DNA from 2 places in the Ruegeria sp. CL7 genome. Region 1 is predicted to be linked to the other one. Evidence: riboswitches for the same ligand, from Rfam matches in the RefSeq annotation. Region 1 holds a riboswitch; the other holds the start of a gene.
What was found. A riboswitch is a leader RNA that binds a small molecule or an ion and turns the genes downstream of it on or off. The one in region 1 is predicted to bind cobalamin.
Positions count from the first base shown of each region.

Region 2: another riboswitch for cobalamin. It lies ahead of ACR0LI_RS16495 (aromatic ring-hydroxylating oxygenase subunit alpha); the one in region 1 lies ahead of ACR0LI_RS20020 (hypothetical protein).

Region 1 covers NZ_JBQFPQ010000014.1:8,389-12,600, reverse strand. Annotated here, with positions in the region: gene rsgA (ribosome small subunit-dependent GTPase A) at 1-763, shown strand, start outside; gene ACR0LI_RS20025 (alpha/beta hydrolase family protein) at 803-1,636, opposite strand; cobalamin riboswitch at 1,794-2,014, shown strand; gene ACR0LI_RS20020 (hypothetical protein) at 2,106-2,513, shown strand; gene ACR0LI_RS20015 (protein-tyrosine phosphatase family protein) at 2,505-3,017, opposite strand; gene ACR0LI_RS20010 (DNA polymerase III subunit gamma/tau) at 3,156-4,212, shown strand, end outside.
Region 2 covers NZ_JBQFPQ010000007.1:153,492-157,703, forward strand. Annotated here, with positions in the region: gene ACR0LI_RS16475 (DUF3833 domain-containing protein) at 1-607, shown strand, start outside; gene ACR0LI_RS16480 (DUF3833 family protein) at 604-1,146, shown strand; gene ACR0LI_RS16485 (hypothetical protein) at 1,176-1,400, opposite strand; partial or broken gene ACR0LI_RS16490 (IS5/IS1182 family transposase) at 1,702-1,854, opposite strand; cobalamin riboswitch at 1,928-2,131, shown strand; gene ACR0LI_RS16495 (aromatic ring-hydroxylating oxygenase subunit alpha) at 2,214-3,467, shown strand; gene ACR0LI_RS16500 (FAD-binding oxidoreductase) at 3,473-4,212, shown strand, end outside.

The sequences.
Region 1 (4,212 bases):
TACAGGCGCCGCGACGCAACTGATCGCAGCCAATGTCGATGTGCTGTTCATCGTCAGCTCGTGCAATGCCGATTTCAAACTGCCCCGGCTGGAACGATATCTGGCGCTCGCGCATCAGGCCGGGTGTTACCCGGTCGTTGTTATGACGAAGGCCGACAAATCGGCGGACCCCGACAGTTTCTCGGGGCAGGTGCAATCTCTGGATCCGTTCCTGACGGTTCTGGCGATCAACGCGCTGGACCCGGCAGAGGTTGAAAAGGTTCTGTCGTGGTGCCCCAAAAGCCAGACCGGAGCGCTGGTTGGATCGTCGGGCGTTGGCAAGACGACACTTGCCAATACCATGACCGATCAGGATCTCGCCACCTCGGACATTCGCGAGGATGACGCGCGGGGCCGGCACACGACGACCGCACGCGCATTGCACCGGATGCGCAACGGTGGCTGGTTGATCGATACACCCGGAATGCGCGCGTTGCGCCTGCTGGACGCTCGGGACGGGATCGACGACGTTTTCTCGGACCTTGCCGAGTTGAGCCGGGACTGCCGTTTTTCGGATTGCCAGCACAGCTCCGAGCCCGGATGTGCCGTGCAAAAGGCAATAAGCCACGGCACGCTTGATCCGGCTCGATTGGACCGGTGGCGCAAGCTTCGGCGCGAAGATCAGCGCAATTCTGAAACCGTCGCGCAGTCCCGGGCGCGGGACAAAGCGTTCGGCAAGATGGTCCGTGGCGTCATGAAGGAAAAGAAACTTCGCAACCGGTGATCGTTGGACGGTGCCCGGCCCGTCCTGCGCCGCGTCTGATCAAGCGATCAGTCGCGGCCAAACCGCTGCATTGCGCCGGGCAAATGCTCCGATATGACCAACCTCAGGCAACCTGAAATCGGCAGGGCTCAGCAGGTGGCGGTTGGCATCGGGGCCGTAAAGATCCGCAAGCCGCCAAACCGCTTCCGGCGGCACCATCTGGTCGTCCTCGAAGGTGAACAAATCCACGGGCGTTCCAGAATCCTTCCACTGCGCCGCAGGTAACTCATGCCCGATTTCAGGCACATAGTTCAAAGGCGCCGTACACCATTTGCGCCACTGCCAATAGACCGATGCCGGCAGATCCGAGCCGAACCCGATCGCCTTTCCGGGAAGGTAGCCAAGGGCTCGGGCCAAAAGCGGGGCATGACCATACCAGAACAATCCTGCCAAACCACGATAGGGCCATGGATGGTCGCTTAGGGTTACCAGCCCCGAACACACACAGATCATGCGATCAATCAGATCGATATCCGGCTGCACAGGCCCCAACATCGCGCCGATCGAATGGCCGATGGTCCAATGCTGCGAATCGGGAAACCGTCTGCGCATTTCTGCCCGTGCCGCGGGCATGTCGATCAAGGCCCAATCCGCCATGGTCGCACGCGAATCTTTCAGGCGGCCGGTCAAGGAATGCCCGTAATCGCGATAGTCATAGGTCAGGCAGGCCATACCCTGCTCGGCAGCAAGCCATCGTGCGAAATGACGGTAATAATCGCGCGGCACACCCGTTGCACTGTTCAGCACGACGACGATTTCGGGCGAAGACAGCGGGCTGTACAACCGGGCAGACAGTGTTTTCTGCCCGGACGGAAAGCGAAATTCTTCGGTCATTACCGTTTGCTCTGTGTCCAACATGATCTCTGGCTTTGCGCTTGGTAAATCCGGTTTCCGAACCTCAACGCCCTCGACACTATGCATGAACCAACACCGTATCCAGCATGACCAAGCGTCCGGTCAAAAGATCGGCTTGACTCGATGCGTGCTCAAACGCTAGCGGTTGTGTGATGGTTTCCGGCCTCCACAAGGGGTCGGAATGAAAAGGGAACACGGTGCGGTAATGTCTGGTCATGCAGGCAACAACCAAATCCGCGACTGCCCCCGCAACTGTAAGCGGTAAGCGATGCCGAAACACCACTGGCCCAAAGGCTGGGAAGGTCGGCAAAGCGATGACCCGCAAGTCAGGAGACCTGCCATCGGAAACGAAACCGAAACTCGGGCGGGGTGTCCGGGCAGGTCCTGACGGCATCACGCTGTCCCACCTGTCCCAAATATCCTGTCCACCAAGCGCGGAGGGCGCAGGATGATCTGGAAGACAAAGACACATGAATTCAGTGCAACAGTATGTCAGCGGACGGGCAAAACCTGTCCCGCTTTGGCGCGGCTGGCGCGCTCGATATCCGAAGCCATGGCCCAGGCGACCTCGGCCACAAGTGACGATTTCGAGATTGAGGGCAGCAGCGCGCTGTCACATTGCAGCGAAGGATGTCATGCAATTTTCCGCGCGCAATCAGACCGCATTCGTGTCTTTTGCGGGACGCAGCCCGAAACCGCGATTGAGCCGCTGAACGGCTATGCCGACCTGATCTTCGGAAACACGTTCAGTGCGATGCCATCCGGCGTCGTGAAAACCCCACCCTGCGCGATGATCGAAGTTTCTACGATCCGGCCTCGAAAACCTGCTTGCGCGCCCGCGCAGATTTCAATCTGAGTCCAGACTGACCTGTGCCTGGGCACGCCGAGAGGCCCAGGCCAGTTGCGCATCCGTTTCGACGGCGCAAGGGCGCACCGCCCGCAATCGTTGCAGCGCCGTGTCCGCGCCTTCGCCGCATTCGACCATCAGCCGCAGGACAATCATACCTGACCTGCCACAGCCCCCGCGGCAGTGTACCAATACGCGACCTCCGCCGGACAGCGCGTGCCGGGCCGCGGCGCTGACGGACGGCCACGCGTCATCAATCGCTTTTGTCGGCGCTCCGAAATCTTCGATCGGCAGGTGAACCCATCGGCTGGCGCGGCTTTGAATATCGCTTCCAAATTCCTGCGCCCCGTCCTGAAGCATTTCGACATCCGTCGTCATCGAAACAACAAGCCCCGGCTGCCAGGCTGCGATCATATCCAGATCGCTGGAGTAATCTCCGCCGCGTCCGGGCATCGAGGTCAGCGCCAGCGTTCCGCCACCGACTTGCAGGGCGTAGATCACCAACTGCGACATGAATCCTGTCCTCCCCAAAGAACTCTATACAAAAATGAGCCATTAAATCCGCTGATGCAGTTTAGTGCGAAAGCGACTCGTTTCTAAATCAAAAATCATCGCGCCCCGCTGTGGACGCGGGCAACGGTGGCCACTACGCTGTGCCCAAGCACCGAATCCCAACGAGAAGACATGACAGACAGCTCCAGCCCCGCCTATCAGGTTCTCGCCCGCAAATATCGCCCGGAAACCTTTGCCGATCTGGTGGGTCAGGATGCCATGGTGCGCACCCTGAAAAACGCGTTCGCGGCCGACCGGATCGCGCAGGCCTTCATCATGACCGGTATTCGCGGCACCGGCAAAACCACGACCGCAAGGATCATCGCCAAGGGGATGAACTGCATCGGACCCGACGGAACCGGTGGCCCCACGACCGAACCCTGCGGTCAGTGTGAACATTGTGTCGCCATCATGGAAGGCCGCCATGTCGACGTGATGGAGATGGACGCCGCCAGCCGTACGGGCGTCAACGACATCCGCGAGATCATTGACAGTGTCCGCTATCGCGCCGCCAGCGCGCGTTACAAGATTTATATCATCGACGAGGTTCATATGCTCTCGACCAGTGCGTTCAACGCGCTGCTCAAGACGTTGGAAGAACCGCCCGCGCATGTGAAGTTCATCTTCGCAACCACTGAAATCCGCAAAGTCCCTGTCACTGTGCTGTCCCGCTGCCAGCGTTTCGACCTGCGCCGGATCGAACCCGAAGACATGATTGGCCTGCTGCGCAAGATCGCCGAAGCGGAAAACGCCCAGATCGCCGAAGACGCGCTGGCGCTGATCACCCGAGCAGCGGAAGGATCGGCCCGGGATGCGACCTCGTTGCTGGATCAGGCGATTTCGCATGGGGCTGGCGAGACGACCGCCGATCAGGTCCGTGCAATGCTTGGACTGGCAGACCGTGGCCGGGTTCTGGACCTTATGGATATGATCCTGCGCGGCGATGCCGCCGGAGCACTTACCGAGTTGAGCGGCCAATACGCCGAAGGCGCAGACCCGCTGGCGGTGCTGCGCGATCTGGCCGAGATCACGCATTGGGTGTCCGTCGTGAAGATCACGCCTGACGCGGCGCAGGATCCGACGGTTTCTCCGGACGAACGGACCCGGGGCCAACACATGGCCGAGGCTCTGCCGATGCGGGTTCTAACCCGGATGT
Region 2 (4,212 bases), on a different contig from region 1:
CACCATCATCCTTCTGGTCCTTCTGACCGCTGTCTTCATCCGTGCAAGGCTGCTGAGCTTTCGCGCGCAATCGCCGTCCGATTACAGTGGCACCGGGCCAGATTTTTCCCTGAAAAAACACCTGAACGGAGAGATCTTGTCCGAGGGCCTGATCTATGGCCCCAACGGCAAAATGTCGAACAGCTTTGTCGCGCGCATGTCCGGCGAATGGCAAGGCAACTCGGGCACGCTGACCGAGTACTTCACCTACTCCAACGGAAAACAGATGACCCGCAAATGGTACCTGACGCTGGGAACTGGCAACACATTCACGGCAATGGCGGATGATATCGTGGGCGAAGGTCGGGGCATTATCTCGGGGTCCACGGTAAAACTGACCTATCGTATCATTCTGCCAGATGACGCTGGTGGACACACACTGGATGTCACCGATTGGATGTACCTGACAGAAACCGGCGTCATCATGAATCGGTCCGAGATGCGCAAGTTTGGCGTCAAGGTCGCGGAACTGATCGCCACAATGCGTCCAAGCCCCAGATCGAAACCGATGCATCCAAGTGGGTCAAACGGGTATGACGCGACTTCGGAAGGGAAGCCGTTGCAATGATCACCTTTCGCTCTTTCATCGCCTGCATTGCCATCGCAAGCCTTGCAATTCTGGCGGCCTGCTCCAGCAAACCGAAGGTACCAAAAACGTTTCTGTCGGACCGACAGTTGAACCTGGAAGAGTTTTTTGAGGGTAAAACAGTGGCCTACGGTCAGTTTCAGGATGTTCTGGGAAATATCCCCCGCAGATTCACGGTTGATATCGACGGAACATGGGACGGCGAAACCCTGACCCTGGTCGAAGACTTCGTCTACGACGATGGCGCGACGGAACAACGCATCTGGACATTGACCAAAACCGGAGAGGATACGTGGACCGGTACGGCGCCTGGCGTGCTGGGCACCGCCAGCGGGATTGAACGCGGGGATACGTTCAACTGGAAATACAAGATCGACCTGCCGATCAAGGACGGGACCATGCGTGTCAAATTCGACGACTGGATGTGGCTGCTGGACGACGACCGTCTGCTGAACCGCGCGTATGTCTCACGCTATGGCGTCCGTCTGGGTGAAGTCATCCTGTTCTTCGAGAAGAAATAGGGCCGTCAGGCCCGGTTTCATCACAAAAGTCAGTAGAAAATAAACTCGTCCACCAATGCTGTCGTCGATCCCTTGACCTCACCGGCCGTGTTTGCCCTTGGCCCGTCCGAGGCTGCGCCCTCGGCGCGTTCGCCGCCCTCGACCTTCAAGCGCGCGCGTTCTATCTGCCCCCAGAGGAAAAACAGACCATCCCGTTTTCCCATGAGGCGCGAAGGAACTGTTGTCCGCAAAACACCTGTTTTCGGTTTTGGCATCTGCTCTCTTACTGCCTCCGGTGTTTTCCACCATTTTCGGAAAACGTAATGGTTTTTCCCGAAAAAGACAATTTTTTATGGACAAAATGAGGTTTTCTACCGTCCGTTGACAGGATGGACTGACAACTCTCGCATGACGGATATTCGCCTTCTTCACCTGCCTCATGGCAAGCCAGCACTATCCCAAACGGATCAACTTCACCCAAAAGGGTTTGCTGCAAACCTCCTTCACTTGGCCTGACTCTCTCTTTTCCAGCCATGCTCAGGCGACGTGCAGCGTTTCGTTTCTGTGCAGAGCAGCCGGGCCTTCGCTGTCACGGCTGGGGGACAATTTGACGGCGCGGATGTCAGACGTGGCCGCATCCATCGCAAAGCCCACTGGCCCCTGCAGAACGCCGTGCTGGCGGGCTTGCCATGCCCCTGTGCCAAGGACCGTGATCCCGGCGCCGTCCACTCAGCCGGAAAATTTCCATGTCTGTTTTGAAACCGGAAATGTCGCAAGCATTTCAGCGCCCAAGCAGGTAGAAAGTAGGCTGCCATCGTGAGGTGCCGCTGTTTGATTCTCAGACCGCGGAGAATTGGGAAGCCGGTGGAATTCCGGCGCTGCCCCCGCAACGGTAAGGAAGGTCAGGTTCGACAATCAACCACTGGGACGAGGATCCCGGGAAGGTGTCGCAACCGGGTGCAAGCCCCTTTCAAGTCCGGAAACCAGCCTTGCAGATATGTCAAACCGCGGGTGGCGGTGGGGGCACGGGTTTCGGACGTGGTCCTCGCGCGCCTCCGGACGGTTCCTCCCTGTCATCTGCCCAAGCAATGCCGCGGGGCGCGGCAGGAGAGCCAGAAGTGAACAATGTCCAAAACCTGTTGGCGCGTCGAATCCCGGGCTATGCTCTGGAACGGGCCTTTTACACCGACCCCGAGATCTTTCAGACCGACCTGGAAACCATCCACTATCGCGAATGGCTCTTTGCCATTCCGGCCTGTGAACTGGTGAAAGCCGGCGACTATGTAACGTACAACGTGGGTGCCTATCGCGTGATCATCGTGCGCGGCGCCGACAACCAGATCCGGGCGTTTCACAACACCTGCCGCCATCGCGGCTCGATCATATGCAAGGCGGCAAAAGGCAACGCGCCGAAGCTGGTTTGCCCGTATCACCAATGGACCTACGAGCTTGACGGCTCTTTGCTGTGGGCCCGCGACATGGGGCCAGAGTTTGATCCCAGACAGCATGGTTTGAAGACGGTTCATTGCCGCGAGCTTGCCGGGTTGGTCTATATCTGTCTGGCGGATGTCGCCCCGGATTTTGACACGTTTGCCAATATCGCGCGCCCGTATCTTGAGCCGCATGATCTTGCGAATGCCAAGGTCGCATTCGAAAGCTCGATCATCGAGAACGGCAACTGGAAACTGGTCTGGGAAAACAATCGCGAGTGCTATCACTGCGGCGGCAACCACCCTGCGCTGTGCCGGACCTTCCCTGATGATCCGGGCGTGACGGGGATCGAAGGCGGTGAAACCCCAGCCTATATGCAAGCCCATTTCGACAGGTGCCAGTCAGCGGGTATGCCATCGCAGTTCTATCTGCACGAGGACGGCCAATTCCGTCTGGCGCGGATACCGCTGAAAGAAGGCGCCGAGAGCTATACGATGGACGGGAAATCCGCCGTGCGCCGCTGGTTGGGCCGGTCGCCCTTTGCGGATGCGGGATCGCTTTTGAAGTTCCACTATCCGACCACGTGGAACCACTTTCTTGCCGATCACTCGATTGTTTTCCGTGTTACGCCGATCAGCCCGACAGAGACCGAGGTCACGACCAAATGGCTGGTCAACAAGGATGCGGTTGAAGGCGTTGACTACGACGTGAAACGCCTGACCGAAGTCTGGGTCGCCACGAATGACGAAGACCGTCAGGTGGTCGAGGACAACCAGCAGGGCATCAACAGCCCGGCCTATGTGCCCGGCCCGTATTCAGCCATTCAGGAATCCGGCGTACTGCAATTCGTGGATTGGTATTGCAGCACAGTGTCGGCCCGCCTGACCCCTGACTACATGGCGGCGGAGTAAGTCTGATGAAAGATCTGGACACGCTTTCATCAGCCGTTTGGCAGGATGGAGAGATGCTGGAATGTGTCTCGGTCGTGCCCGAGATGCCGAACACCGCCAGCTTTTCGTTCCGGGCCCCCTCTGGGGCGCAGTTCGCCTATCACCCCGGTCAGTTCCTGACGCTCGAGATTCCGGCGCCCGGCCAGCCCGGGGGAGTCGTGTATCGCACCTACACGATCTCATCGTCGCCATCGCGGCCGCGGTCGATCACCATCACCGCCAAAGCGCAACCCGACAGTATCGGCACGCGCTGGATGCTGGACAATCTTCAACCCGGCATGCGGCTCAAGGCCATTGGGCCTGCGGGCCTGTTCACCAACGCACTGAGCGATGCGCGCAAGTTCCTGTTTATCTCGGCTGGCTCAGGCATCACACCGATGATGTCAATGACCACCTGCATGTGGGACGAAGGCCGCGATCTGGACGTTGTCTTCATCAACTGCGCCAAGCGGCCATCCGAGATCATCTTCCGCCAGCGCTTGGAACAGATGGCCAGCCGCACGGATGGTTTGGACCTGAAGTTCGTGGTGGAAGAGCCGGACCGCTACCGCCCATGGACGGGATATCAGGGGCAGTTCAACCAATTGATGCTGGGCCTGATGGCGCCGGATTACCTTGAGCGCGAAGTCTATTGCTGCGGTCCCGAGCCCTTCATGCAAGCGGTGCGCGACGCGCTGGCCGGTCTTGGTTTTGATATGAACAACTA